2 regions of the Kitasatospora sp. NBC_01287 genome follow, and region 2 is predicted to be linked to the other one. Evidence: riboswitches for the same ligand, from Rfam matches in the RefSeq annotation. Region 2 holds a riboswitch; the other holds the start of a gene.
What was found. Region 2 has a riboswitch for glycine ahead of gcvP (aminomethyl-transferring glycine dehydrogenase). Riboswitches for the same ligand answer to the same signal wherever they lie in the genome.
Positions count from the first base shown of each region.

Region 1: linked by a shared signal. The riboswitch ahead of gcvT (glycine cleavage system aminomethyltransferase GcvT) and the one ahead of gcvP (aminomethyl-transferring glycine dehydrogenase) in region 2 are both predicted to bind glycine.

Region 1 is NZ_JAPEPB010000001.1:3,412,084-3,419,039, forward strand. Features, by position in the region: gene OG455_RS14240 (ABC transporter permease) at 1-248, opposite strand, end outside; gene OG455_RS14245 (enhanced serine sensitivity protein SseB C-terminal domain-containing protein) at 696-1,502, opposite strand; gene OG455_RS14250 (enhanced serine sensitivity protein SseB C-terminal domain-containing protein) at 1,676-2,506, opposite strand; glycine riboswitch at 2,659-2,763, shown strand; gene gcvT (glycine cleavage system aminomethyltransferase GcvT) at 2,913-4,043, shown strand; gene gcvH (glycine cleavage system protein GcvH) at 4,146-4,526, shown strand; gene glyA (serine hydroxymethyltransferase) at 4,603-5,871, shown strand; gene OG455_RS14270 (L-serine ammonia-lyase) at 6,096-6,956, shown strand, end outside.
Region 2 is NZ_JAPEPB010000001.1:8,334,885-8,341,840, forward strand. Features, by position in the region: gene OG455_RS35635 (MFS transporter) at 1-644, opposite strand, end outside; gene OG455_RS35640 (PRC and DUF2382 domain-containing protein) at 987-2,063, opposite strand; glycine riboswitch at 2,232-2,337, shown strand; gene gcvP (aminomethyl-transferring glycine dehydrogenase) at 2,570-5,470, shown strand; gene OG455_RS35650 (DUF5999 family protein) at 5,600-5,791, opposite strand; gene OG455_RS35655 (hypothetical protein) at 6,137-6,799, opposite strand.

The sequences.
Region 1 (6,956 bases), 4.9 Mb from region 2:
TCGGCGTCCAGCAGGTCCTGGTGCAGCGCGTCGGGGCTGAGCCCGAAGAGCGATTCGATCGGCTTGGCCAGTACGGCCAGCAGCACCAGCAGGATGACCACCACGCCGCCGACGACGGCCGCCTTGTCGCGGCGGAAGCGCAGCCAGGCGATCCGGCCGAGCGAGCGGCCCTCGATCGCGGTGGGGGCGGAGACGGCGGGGGCGGGGTCGCCCGGGGCGGCCGTGGTGGTGTCGGTGGGTGTGGTCATGGGCAGTTGGCGTCCCCTCGCCGACGGTTGTCGGCCCATGGGCAGCGCGGAGGCGGGCATGGCGGTGTCAGGTCCTGGTCAGAGCCGACGAGCCATACCACCCGAGCTGCTCGGCTGGTGCGGTGCGCAGAACTCTCGCCGCTGGCAGCAGCGCCGCGCCAGCCCTGCCCGGTGAAGGATGCCCAACTGTGATCTACCGTTGTTCATGATCGGTAAACCTGACGGATGATCAACGGCCAACTGGTGATGAGCGGTTCGCCGACGAACCGCCCGGGCGGCGCCGAGGGCGCGCGGGGGTGCGAGCGGAGGCGTCCGGGAGCGGGGCGGGGCGCAGGTCGGCGGCCCAGCGGGCGGCACTCAGCGGGGCGGGACGGGGCTCAGCGGGGCAGCGCTCAGCGAGGCGAGGCGGGGCTCAGCGAGGCAGCGCTCAGCGCGGCGGCGCGGTGTCTAGCGGCCGGGCCAGGGCTGCTGCGGCCACCCGGGCTGCGGCGGCATCGAACTGCCGTACGGTCCCTGCGGATAGGCCTGCGGCTGGTAGGGAGCCGGGTACGGCGCCGGAGTGGCCTCACGGTGGTAGAACGGCCGGCCGTTGGCGCGCAGCCACAGCGCCACCGGGTCGAAGTCGTCGCTCATCGCCACCGTCGAGACGGCCAGCCCTGGCGGCGCCTGCGCGATCGCCCGCTGCATCAGCGCGCGCACCGCCTCCACCGCGGGCGGCGAAGTGTCGTACAGCTCAAGACCGATCGCCAGGTACGCCTCGCCCACCACCGGACGCACCCAGGCCCGGCGCAGCGCCCGGACCGGGCGCACCGAAGGGGCCTGGTGGGCCAGCAGACCGTAGAAGCCCTCCAGCCCCGGCAGTTGGGGATCGCTCAACCGCAGCGGCCCGGCCGGCAGCCGGTCGAGGCCCGCCGCCACCCGGCGCAGGTCGGCCCAGGGCACGCCGACCCCGCCGCCGGGGGCGTGCGGGTTGAGCCACAGGCCCCAGCGGGTGCGGTAGAGCGCGGCGGCGATCTCCTGGCCGCTGATCACCTCGTGGGCCCGGCCCCAGCCGCTGGCGGCCAGTTGCTCGGGCGAGGTGGCGGCGGGGGCGTAGCCGTGGCCGCCGATGTCCATGTTGCCGTACTGGGCGTCAGGGCTGCCCGGGGTGCCGTGCCAGAGCAGCATCCAGACCCGGCCGGCGGCGAGCTCGCGCAGCAGCTGCTCGTAGGCCTCCCAGCGCTCGGGGCCGACCTCGCGCAGAGCCCGCTCCAGGGCACCGGGGTCCGCGCCAGGGGCCGGACCCCAGGGCCCCGCGCCACCGCCTGCCGCTCCCGTCGTCACCGGTCCCCACTCCCGTCCTCGCCACCGCGCTCGCCGCGCGTCGGGCGCCACCCTACGGGGCGCGGGTGACACCCGTCATGCCGACGTGCGGGTGGCCGGGGCCGTCAGCCCCGCTCGTAGAAAGGTCGTACCCGCTGCAGCAGCCAGTCCACCACCGGGTCGGCCGCCAGGTCCAGCAGCACCATGTGCACCCCGCCCGGCAGCGGCGCCACCCCCAGCGCCCGGCCGAGCGCCGCGTTGGCGGCCGCCGGGTCGGCGGGCGCCACCGGGTCCAGCTGGACGCCCACGAACAGCACCGTCGCCTCGCCCTCCACCGAGGCCAGCGCCCGCCGCGCCGTCAGCACCCCGCCCAGCGCGGCCAGCTCGGCCCGCACCGCCTGCAGGAAGGCGAGCGGCTCCTCGGCCGGCTCCGGCTCGCGCAGCGCCACCCGGGCGCCCTCGGGCAGCCCCGCGCCGCCCGCGCCCGCCCCCGCCGCGCCGGACTGCTCCCAGCGCCGCTCGCGCGGGCCGCGGCGCAGCTCGGCCACCCCCTGCGGTGGCACCGGGATGCCCACCGGCGCCTCGGGGTTGACCGCGATGCCGATGCCCAGCGGCAGGCCGCGGGCGAACTCCCAGACCGGCGCGACGGCGCAGGACAGGCCGGGCGCGTGCCGCAGGAACTGCTCCTCGGAGGAGAAGACCGGCACGTAGGGCGCGCCGGCCAGCTCGATGGTGGGCAGGTCGAGCGCCACCCCGGCCGGGTCGCCCCCGGCGGGCAGCGGGATCCAGACCTGGCTGCGCGCCAGCACCTCGACCACCCGGGGCGTGGCACCGGGATCGCCGATCGCGGCGGTGAGCACCTGCTCCAGCTCGTTGGCGGGCCAGCCGCTGCCCGCCGGTGCCTGGCCGGGCTCGGCCCACCCGGGCCCCGCCACGGCGTACCCCTCTGTCTCCATCCGCCCCTGCCCCGCTTCTCACGCAGTGTGCACACGGTGTGCGCGGTGGAAGCCTACCCACCCCGCCCCCTCTCCCGTGGGTCGCACAGGCATGCCATGATGTGCCCGTCCGCGTCGTCCGTTCGCGCGGGGAAAACTTCATACTGGCCGCTCGAACCCGCGCGGGAGAGTCCGGAGGTGCCGCAGTCGGCACGGACCGGCGCCGAAGGAGCAAGTCCTCCCCGGAATCTCTCAGGCACCCCTACCGTGTGGGCGAGGCGAATCTGGAAAGTGGAACACGGCCGTGCCGTGCGCCCACCCACGGTGCAAGCCGCGTCATCCTTGACGCGGTGAAGCTCTCAGGTTGTGACGACAGACGGGGAGACTCCACCCCCGCATGTCCTCATACACGACCGGGAGTCTCATCATGTCCCCCCGCCTGACCGCGCTCGACGCCCTGCACCGCTCGCTCGGTGCGACCATGACCGACTTCGCCGGCTGGGACATGCCGCTGCGCTACGGCAGCGAGCGCGAGGAGCACCTCGCGGTGCGCACCAAGGCCGGTCTCTTCGACCTCTCGCACATGGGCGAGATCACCGTCTCGGGCCCGCAGGCCGGTGAGCTGCTGGACCACGCGCTGGTCGGCTTCATCTCGGCGCTCGGCGTGCTGCGCGCCCGCTACACGATGATCTGCCGCGAGGACGGCGGGATCCTGGACGACCTGATCGTCTACCGGACCGCCGAGGACGAGTACCTGGTGGTCGCGAACGCCTCCAACGCCCAGGTGGTGCTGGACGCGCTGACCGAGCGCGCGGCCGGCTTCGACGCCGTGGTGCGCGACGACCGCGACGCGTACGCGCTGCTCGCCGTGCAGGGCCCGGAGGCCAACGGCATCCTCGCCTCGCTCACCGACGCCGACCTGCCGGCCCTGAAGTACTACGCGCTGCTGCCCGCCACCGTGGCCGGCAAGCAGGTCTGGCTGGCCCGCACCGGCTACACCGGCGAGGACGGCTTCGAGGTCTTCAGCGCCCCCGCGGACGCCGAGCACCTGTGGAACGCGCTGACCGAGGCGGGCTCCGCCGCGGGCCTGGTCCCGTGCGGCCTGTCCTGCCGCGACACGCTGCGCCTGGAGGCCGGCATGCCGCTCTACGGGCACGAGCTGGACACCTCGCTGACCCCCTTCGACGCGGGCCTGGGCCGCGTGGTGCGCTTCGACAAGACCACCAACGGCGGCGAGTTCGTCGGTCGCAAGGCGCTGGAGGAGGCGGCCGCCAAGGCCGAGTCGAACCCGCCGCGCAAGCTGGTCGGCCTGGTCTCCGAGGGCAAGCGGGTACCGCGCGCCGAGTACGCGGTGGTCGACGCCACGGCCGGCGGCGAGGCCGCCGCGATCGGGCGGATCACCTCCGGTGCCCCCTCCCCCACCCTCGGCAAGCCGATCGCCATCGCCTACGTGGACGCCGCCTTCGCGGCCCCCGGCACCGCGGTCGCGGTGGACGTGCGCGGCAAGCACGAGCCGGTCGAGGTCGTCGCGCTGCCGTTCTACAAGCGCGCCCGCTGAGCCCGCGCCACCGCGCCTGCTTCAATCTGCTGACCGTTCGCCGACCGTCCGCTCGGCGGACCGTTTCGTCACACCCGCTTCCGATCCTGGAGAATGACCATCATGAGCAACCCGCAGCACCTGCAGTACAGCAAGGAGCACGAGTGGCTGACCGCCGCCGACGCGGACGGCGTGTCGACCGTCGGGATCACCGAGCACGCGGCCACCGCCCTCGGTGACATCGTCTACGTGCAGCTGCCCGAGGTCGGCGACACCGTCACCGCCGGGGAGACCTGCGGCGAGCTCGAGTCCACCAAGTCCGTCAGCGACCTGTACTCCCCCGCCACCGGCGAGGTCGTCGAGGTCAACCAGGGCGTCGTCGACGAGCCCGCCCTGGTCAACTCGGCCGCCTTCGAGGGTGGCTGGCTCTTCAAGCTGAAGCTCTCCGAGACCCCCGGGGACCTGCTCAGCGCCGACGAGTACGCCGCTTTCACCCAGTCCTGACGGACGCGTGCGGGCGGTCGCAGCGCGGCGGCCGCCCGCCCTTGGTCCCCGCCCAGCCCCACGGGAAGACGCCACCATGACGGTTCTCAACCAGTCCCTGCACGCACTCGACCCGGAGATCGCCGCCGCGGTCGACGCCGAGCTGCACCGCCAGCAGTCCACCCTTGAGATGATCGCCTCCGAGAACTTCGCCCCGGTGGCGGTCATGGAGGCCCAGGGGTCGGTCCTGACCAACAAGTACGCCGAGGGCTACCCCGGCAAGCGCTACTACGGCGGCTGCGAACACGTCGACGTGGTCGAGCAGATCGCCATCGACCGGATCAAGGCGCTGTTCGGCGCCGAGGCCGCGAACGTCCAGCCGCACTCGGGCGCGCAGGCCAACGCCGCCGCGATGTTCGCGCTGATCCAGCCGGGCGACACCATCCTGGGCCTGAACCTGGCCCACGGCGGCCACCTGACCCACGGCATGAAGATCAACTTCTCCGGCAAGCTCTACAACGTGGTGGCCTACCACGTGGACGAGCAGACCAACCTGGTCGACATGGAGGAGGTCGAGCGCCTGGCCAAGGAGCACCAGCCCAAGCTGATCATCGCCGGCTGGTCCGCCTACCCCCGCCAGCTCGACTTCGCCGAGTTCCGCCGGATCGCCGACGAGGTCGGCGCCTACCTGATGGTGGACATGGCCCACTTCGCCGGCCTGGTGGCCGCGGGCCTGCACCCCTCCCCGGTGCCGTACGCGGACGTGGTCACCACCACCACCCACAAGACCCTGGGCGGCCCGCGCGGCGGTGTGATCCTCTCCAAGGCCGAGCTGGCCAAGAAGATCAACTCCGCGGTCTTCCCCGGCCAGCAGGGCGGTCCGCTGGAGCACGTGATCGCCGGCAAGGCGGTCGCCTTCAAGGTCGCGGCCTCGCCGGAGTTCAAGGAGCGCCAGGAGCGCACCCTGGAGGGCGCCAAGATCCTGGCCGCCCGCCTGCTCCAGGACGACGCCACCGCGGCGGGCATCTCGGTGCTCTCCGGCGGCACCGACGTGCACCTGGTCCTGGTCGACCTGCGCAACAGCCAGCTCGACGGCCAGCAGGCCGAGGACCGGCTGCACGAGGTCGGCATCACGGTCAACCGCAACGCCGTCCCGAACGACCCGCGCCCGCCGATGGTCACCTCCGGCCTGCGGATCGGCACCCCGGCGCTGGCCACCCGCGGCTTCGTCGCGGAGGACTTCCGCGAGGTCGCCGACATCATCGCCGAGGCGCTGCTGCCGGGCTTCGACGAGGCCAAGGCCGCCGCACTGAAGGCCCGGGTCACCACCCTGGCCGAGAAGTACCCGCTCTACCCCGACCTGTAGGACCTGTGGGACCTGTGGGCCCTGTAGGACCCGCAGGACCGTAGGTCGCACCGCGGGCGTGGTCGGCGTCACCCTCACCGACCACGCCCCCGCACCGGGGCACCGCGCACACTGGAACGTGAGCCGGTGCCCCGCCGCACGCTCCGAGACCCTCTCCCGGGCGACCAGCCCTCCGCCTCCGGGCGACCAGCCCCTCTCCACGAGATAGACAAGGACGTCACCCCGTGGCCATCAGCGTCTTCGACCTCTTCTCCATCGGCATCGGCCCGTCCAGTTCGCACACGGTCGGCCCGATGCGCGCGGCTCGGATGTTCGCCCGCCGGCTGCGCTCGGAGGGGCTGCTGGAGCAGGTCACCGGCGTCAAGGCCGAGCTCTTCGGCTCGCTGGGCGCCACCGGCCACGGACACGGCACCCCCAAGGCCGTCCTGCTGGGCCTGGAGGGCAACTCGCCGCGCAGCGTCGACGTGGCCAAGGCCGACCTGGACGTGGAGCGGATCCGCGAGGCCAAGCAGCTCAGCCTGCTCGGCACCCACCCGATCGCCTTCGACCCCGACCTCCAGCTGGTGCTGCACCGCCGCCGCTCGCTGCCCTACCACGCCAACGGGATGACCCTGGCGGCCCAGGACGCGGCCGGCACCGAGCTGCTGGCCAAGACCTACTACTCGGTCGGCGGCGGCTTCGTGGTGGACGAGGACGCGATCGGCGCCGACCGGGTGGTCCCCGACGACACCGCGCTGCGCTACCCCTTCCGCACCGGCGAGGAGCTGCTGCGCCTCACCCGCGAGACCGGCCTGTCCATCTCCGGCCTGATGCTGGAGAACGAGAAGGCCTGGCGCACCGAGGCCGAGATCCGGACCGGCCTGCTGGAGATCTGGGCCGTGATGAAGGAGTGCGTCAGCGCGGGCATGTCCCGCGAGGGCATCCTGCCCGGCGGCCTCAAGGTCCGCCGCCGCGCCGCCGCCGGCGCCCGCGCGCTACGCGCCGAGGGAATAGGCCCGGCCAACGCGATGGAGTGGGTCACCCTCTACGCCATGGCGGTCAACGAGGAGAACGCCAGCGGCCAGCGCGTCGTCACCGCCCCCACC
Region 2 (6,956 bases):
CAGCCGGCCAGTGTGATGGCGCCCAGCGGGTCGGCGCCGCCGTTCTTGTCGACCACCGGGTCGTTCGGGACCCGGACCATCACCAGGGCGGCCGCGATCAGGGCGAAGACCAGGCCCATCCAGAAGATCGACTTGTAGTCCCAGTGCTCCAGCAGCACGCCGGTGGCCACCAGGCCCAGGCCGCTGCCGACACCCATCGAGGCGCTGATCGCGGCCACGCCGCCGGTGACCTTCTCACGCGGCAGCTCGTCGCGCACGATGCTGATCGCCAGCGGCAGCACGCCACCGCCGGCGCCCTGCAGCACGCGGGCGATGATCAGCAGGGTGAAGGAGTGGGTCACCACCGCGAGCCCGGAGCCGAGCACCAGGCCGGCGAGCGAGATCAGCAGCATCGGCTTGCGGCCGCGCAGGTCGCCGAAGCGGCCCAGCAGCGGGGTCAGTACGGCGGCCGAGAGCAGGTTCGCCGTCATCAGCCAGGTGATGTCGGAGCCGGAGACCTTCAGCTCCAGCGCCAGCGACGGGAGGATCGGCACGACCGCGGTCTGGATCACGCTGTAGGCCAGCATCGCCAGCACCAAGGCGGGCAGCACCCGGGCACTGCTCGGTTTCACGGCCGTGGCGGCGGGCTTGGCTGCCTCACTCACGGTGGCTCCTTCAGGAACGGGCTCCAGCGGCTCTGCAGCTGCTTCAAGCCAGCGATAGTCAATGAACTGAAGTAACCATGCCCAAAGTGCTTCAGTATGTCAAATATCTATCGCTGAACCTTTGGCGCGGTCGACCTGCCGGGTCATCGGCCGACCGGTCGCACGGCCCACCGGACGGCCGGTCTGCCGGGTCATCGGCCGACCGGTCGCACGGCCCACCGGACGGCCGGTCGCACGGCTCGTCGCACGGCTCACCGGCGGGCTGGAACGGCCGAAGGCGCGCTGGTCAGAACCCTTGATCGGGGGTCCTGGCCAGCGCGCCTCCAGGGGCGGACGAGCCGTTCAGTGCTCGCGGCCGCCGTGCTCCGGCGGCATCGCCGGCCGGCTGGGCGGGGTCGGCCCGGCCGCGTCGGGCGAGGTGCTGTCGTGGATCTCCACCTGCTCGCGGCGCAACTCCTCGCGGATCACCTTCTCCTCGGTGTACCGCTCGACCACCAGTCGCACCCGCTCCAGCGGTGCGACGTACTTGCGCACCGCGGGTCGCTCCTCGCGCAGCGTGACCTCCTCCACCCCCTCGGCGATCTCCTGCGCGGTGAGGGCGGCCTGTTCCGCTTCGCTCACCGGCACCCGCTCGACCCGGACGCGCTCGCGCACCACCTGCACCCGCCGCTCGACCGGCTCTGTCACCACGTACTTGCGCAGCCGGGCGGTGCCCAGCACGTGCCATTCGTTGGTGATCTCCAGCCGCTCCTCGCGCAGGGTGAGCTCGATCGGCCCGGGCGGCGGCGAGGTCGCCGGTGCGTGCGCTGCGCCGGCCTTCTGGGGCGCGTGCACCGGGTCCGGAGTGGGCGGCGGGACGGGAGCGGGGTGCGGATCGATCGGCTTGTCCAGGCCGATGGTGGTCGGGGCCGCCGTCGGTTGGGCGGTCAGCTGGGTGGCGGGGCCGGCCGTGGTGCCGCCGGACCGCGCGGCCGAGGTGCTCGCCGCGGCGGCCGCCGCCATCGGGGCGCCCGGGCCGGAGCCGGATCCGATGCCGAAGTCGAGGTCCTGAGCGGCGCCCGAGCCGTTGGCCGGCGCCCCGCTCCGCTCGGTCGGGCGGCCGTTGTTCGGCGAGTCGAGCCCGTAGTAGCGGTAGAGCTGCAGCTCCTGCGCGGGCGACAGGTGCTGGCCGACGCCGAAGTCCGGTGACTCCTTGATCAGCGACTTGTCGTAGGGCACCCGCAGTTCCTCGCCGGAGAACTCGCTCGTGGTCAGCGGGACGAAGGCGTCCCGCCCGAAGATCCCGGTCCGCACGGCGGCCCATTCGGGTTCGCCGGTCGCGTCGTCGAGGTAGACCTCGTCCACCGTGCCGATCTTGTCGCCGTTGCGGTCGACGGCCTTGTGCCCGATCAGGTCTCGGGGGTCGATGTCGGTCTGCACGCTTTCCTCCATTAAGTTACTGTCTGCGATTCACACCAAAAGGCACAAAGCGGACCGGGGCGAGCCGAGCGCGGCCGTCCGTGCGCGTACTGCGCCATGTGGGGGAGTGGATTCGCTCACCTGGGCGGCTGCCGCGCAGGTCCGCGCTGGTACCCTGGGCGCGACCGCCGAACCCGCTCGGGAGAGTCCTCACCCTTGGAAACGCAGGGGAGTGAGGCGCCGAAGGAGCAAACCCTCCCCGGAATCTCTCAGGCATCCGTACCGTGTGGGATAGGTCACTCTGGAAAGCAGGGCAGGACCGCCGGCGAGGGAGCTGGCGGGGACCACCCTCACCGACGGTGCAAGCCGACGGGGCCCCCGCCCCGTGCGGGCGAAGCTCTCAGGTCCCGATGACAGAGGGGGAGGCCTGTCGGGCTCGCCCGTCCAGGCTCATCCGCTTCCCCACGGCGGCGAGTCCTGAGGCGTGTGTGCCCCCGCCGGTCCGTGACCAGGAGGCCTCGACCACCATGACTGCCCAGCCGACCGCCGGTCGTCCCCGCAGCGCTGCCACCCTCGCCGAACTCGAAGCGGCCAGCCCCTTCGAGTCCCGGCACATCGGCCCCGACTCCGCCGCCCAGGAGAAGATGCTGGCGCAGGTGGGCTACGGCTCGCTCGATGAGCTCTCCGCCGCCGCCGTCCCCGAGGCGATCCGCAGCATCACCGGCCTGGACCTGCCCGAGGGCCGCTCCGAGGCCCAGGTGCTGGCCGAGCTGCGTGAGCTCGCCGCCCGCAACGAGGTGCTCACCCCGATGATCGGGCTGGGTTACTACGGCACCTTCACCCCGCCGGTGATCCTGCGCAACGTCATGGAGAACCCGGCCTGGTACACCGCGTACACCCCGTACCAGCCGGAGATCTCGCAGGGCCGCCTGGAGGCGCTGCTCAACTTCCAGACCCTGGTCTCCGACCTGACCGGTCTGTCCACCTCGGGCTCCTCGCTGCTCGACGAGGGCACCGCCGCCGCCGAGGCGATGGCGCTGGCCCGCCGGGTCACCAAGGTGAAGGGCGGTGTCTTCCTGGTCGACGCCGACACGCTGCCGCAGACCGTCGCGGTGATCAGGACCCGCGCGCTGCCCACCGGTGTCGAGGTGGTCGTCGCCGACCTCTCCCAGGGCATCCCGGCGGAGATCGCCGAGGGCGGTGTCTTCGGCGTGCTGCTGCAGTACCCCGGTGCCTCCGGCGCGGTCCGCGACCTCGCTGCCGTGATCGAGCAGGCGCACGGACTGGGTGCGATCGTCGCGGTCGCCGCCGACCTGCTCGCGCTCACCCTGCTCAAGTCGCCCGGCTCGCTCGGCGCCGACATCGCCTGCGGCACCTCGCAGCGCTTCGGTGTGCCGATGGGCTTCGGCGGCCCGCACGCCGGCTACCTCTCGGTGCGCGCCGAATACGCCCGCTCGCTGCCCGGCCGCCTGGTCGGTGTCTCGGTGGACGCCGACGGCCACCGCGCCTACCGGCTGGCGCTGCAGACCCGCGAGCAGCACATCCGCCGGGAGAAGGCCACCAGCAACATCTGCACCGCCCAGGTGCTGCTCGCCGTGATGGCCTCGATGTACGCCGTCTACCACGGCCCGGACGGTCTGGCCGACATCGCCCGCCGGACCCACCGCTACGCCGCCGCGCTGGCCGCGGGCCTGCGGGCCGGCGGTGTCGAGCTCGCCCACGAGGCCTTCTTCGACACCGTCACCGCGAAGGTCACGGGTCGCGCCGCCGCCGTGCTGGCCGCCGCGCGTGAGGCCGGGGTCAACCTGTACCAGGTGGACGCCGACACGGTCTCGATCTCCTGCGACGAGACCACCACCCGCGAGCACCTCGCCGCCGTCTGGGCCGCCTTCGGCGTCGCGGGCGTGGACGCGGACGCGGTCGCCGAGACGCTCCCGGCCGACCTGCTGCGCGAGGACGAGTACCTCACCCACCCGGTCTTCCACAGCCACCGCTCGGAGACGGCGATGCTGCGCTACCTGCGCCGCCTCTCGGACCGGGACTACGCGCTGGACCGCGGCATGATCCCGCTCGGCTCCTGCACCATGAAGCTCAACGCCACCACCGAGATGGAGGCGGTCACCTGGCCGGAGTTCGGCCAGCTGCACCCCTTCGCCCCCATCGACCAGGCCCAGGGCTACCTGACCCTGATCCGTCAGCTGGAGCACCAGCTGGTCGAGGTCACCGGCTACGACGCCGTCTCGATCCAGCCGAACGCCGGCTCCCAGGGCGAGTTCGCCGGCCTGCTGGCGGTGCGCGCCTACCACCACGCCAACGGCGACACCCAGCGCGACGTCTGCCTGATCCCGGCCTCGGCGCACGGCACCAACGCCGCCTCCGCCGTGATGGCCGGCATGCGGGTGGTCGTGGTCAAGACCCTGACCGACGGTGACGTGGACGTCGAGGACCTGAAGGCCAAGATCGAGCAGCACCGCGAGCAGCTCGCCGTGCTGATGGTCACCTACCCCTCCACCCACGGTGTCTTCGAGACCCAGATCACCGACATCTGCGCCCTGGTGCACGAGGCCGGCGGCCAGGTCTACGTGGACGGCGCCAACCTGAACGCCCTGGTCGGCCTCGCCAAGCCGGGCAAGTTCGGCGCGGACGTCTCGCACCTGAACCTGCACAAGACCTTCTGCATCCCGCACGGCGGCGGCGGCCCGGGCGTCGGCCCGGTCGCGGTGCGCGCGCACCTGGCGCCGTACCTGCCCAACCACCCGCTGCAGTCGGAGGCCGGTCCGGCCACCGGTGTCGGCCCGATCTCGGCCGCCCCGTGGGGCTCGGCCGCGATCCTGCCGATCTCCTGGGCGTACGTGCGGCTTATGGGCGGCGAGGGCCTCAAGCACGCGACCCAGGTCGCGGTGCTGAGCGCCAACTACATCGCCAAGCGGCTGGCCCCGCACTTCCCGGTGCTCTACACCGGCCCCGGCGGCCTGGTGGCGCACGAGTGCATCATCGACCTGCGCCCGCTGACCAAGGAGACGGGGGTGACCGTGGACGACATCGCCAAGCGCCTGATCGACTACGGCTTCCACGCCCCGACCATGTCCTTCCCGGTGGCCGGCACGCTGATGATCGAGCCGACCGAGTCCGAGGACCTGCACGAGATCGACCGGTTCTGCGCCGCGATGATCGAGATCCGCGCGGAGATCGAGAAGGTGGGCTCGGGCGAGTGGGCCGCGGACGACAACCCGCTGCGCAACGCCCCGCACACCGCCGCCGCCCTGGCCGGTGACTGGTCGCACGCCTACCAGCGCCACGAGGCGGTCTTCCCGGCCGGGGTGAACCCGGCGGACAAGTACTGGCCGCCGGTGAGCCGGATCGACGGTGCCTACGGCGACCGTCACCTGGTCTGCTCCTGCCCGCCGCTGGACGAGTACGGCGCCTGACCGTCCCCGGTGTGACGAAGTCCCCTGCGGCAGCTGCCGCAGGGGACTTCGTCACGTTCGGGCGGGGCTTGGACCAGGCCTGGGCAGGGCCCTGGGCGGGGAGGTGCCCGGCGGGCGGCGTGGATCGGCTCAGGCGGCGATCACCAGCGAGCGGTGCGGCGCGATCACCCGGCCGTCCGGCAGCAGTTCGCCGGTGTCCTCGAAGAGCAGGACCCCGTTGCAGAGCAGGCTCCAGCCCTGCTCGGGGTGGCGGGCGACCGGCACGGCCGCCTCTCGGTCGGCGGATTCGGCCGACGGGCACTCAGGTCGATGCTGGCACATCTTTGTACCTCGCTTCACTCACGATCCACGCCCCCCGCAGCGGTACCGGCCTGAGCCCTGGTGGACCCGCGGCTCCGGAACACCGTTGACGGTGGTCGGATCCTGTCCGGCCGGCTCAGGTGTGAGCCGACGCATCTGTGGGTAGGACAGGTGGTCCTTCCACGCTGGTTCCCAGTGTCGGCATCCGCGGCCCGTCCCGCAGCTGTTTGGTGACACGCGCCACAACTCCAGGGCATAGATCACCCATTCAGATGTCTCTCCGGCCTCCGGGCGCACAAACGGGCCACCCGGCCCTGGTTCGGCCGGGTGGCCGCGAGGTAGTCCGTCAGGGTGAGGCGTGCCCGCCTAGAACGCGGGCACCGGGGCGAGCGGCGTGCTGACGGGTGCCGCGGGTGCCGCGGGTGCCGCGGTGTCCGTGTCCCTGGCCGCCGAGGGCCGGGTGAGCAGTGCGAGCAGCTCGCCGGCCGGGTAGGCGCGGTGCGCGGTGATGCCGAGCGGCGCCGGTGCCAGCGGGATCAGCAGGTCGTCGTCGGGGGTGGCGTCGATCCCGTGCAGCCAGAGTGCGGTGGCGTAGTGACCCGGCATCGACAGCAACCGCGCCTGATGGCTGGTGCGCTGCGCCTGCACCAGCTGCCAGGCCTGGTCCAGGGCCTGCATCGTGGAGTCGAGGTAGGGGCCGGCCGCGAAGTGCGCGAAGCTGTGGCCCTCCGCGGACTTCATCACCTCGGCCGCCGCCACCACCGCGCCGCCCGGCTCGACCGAGCCGCCCTTGGCCAGGGTGTCCTTGACCAGGAAGCGCCAGCCCGAGCGCGGCGCGGCGGCCAGGGCGCGGGCCGTGGTCGTCCCCGGGGGCAGCTGATGGACGGCCAGGGGATGGGCGGGCACCAGCCGGCCGGTGGGACTGAGCAGCGCGGCGGCCCCGGACTGCCGCAGTGCGGCCGGTGAGGTCAGTGCGGCCAGGACGGCGCGCAGTGCGCTGGGCGGGGGCTGGGGCGTTTGCAAGGTCATGGCGGGTCGCCTCTCCGTGCGAGATCGGCGTGCGAAAGCGGCATACCGGCGTGGCGCGACAGGGCCGGGTCCGGTTGGGCGTGATCGCGGGGCTTGGCGCGCGACTCCACCGCACGCGAGGGTGCCGCCCAGGTCCGGGACAACGGCCCGGACCGTG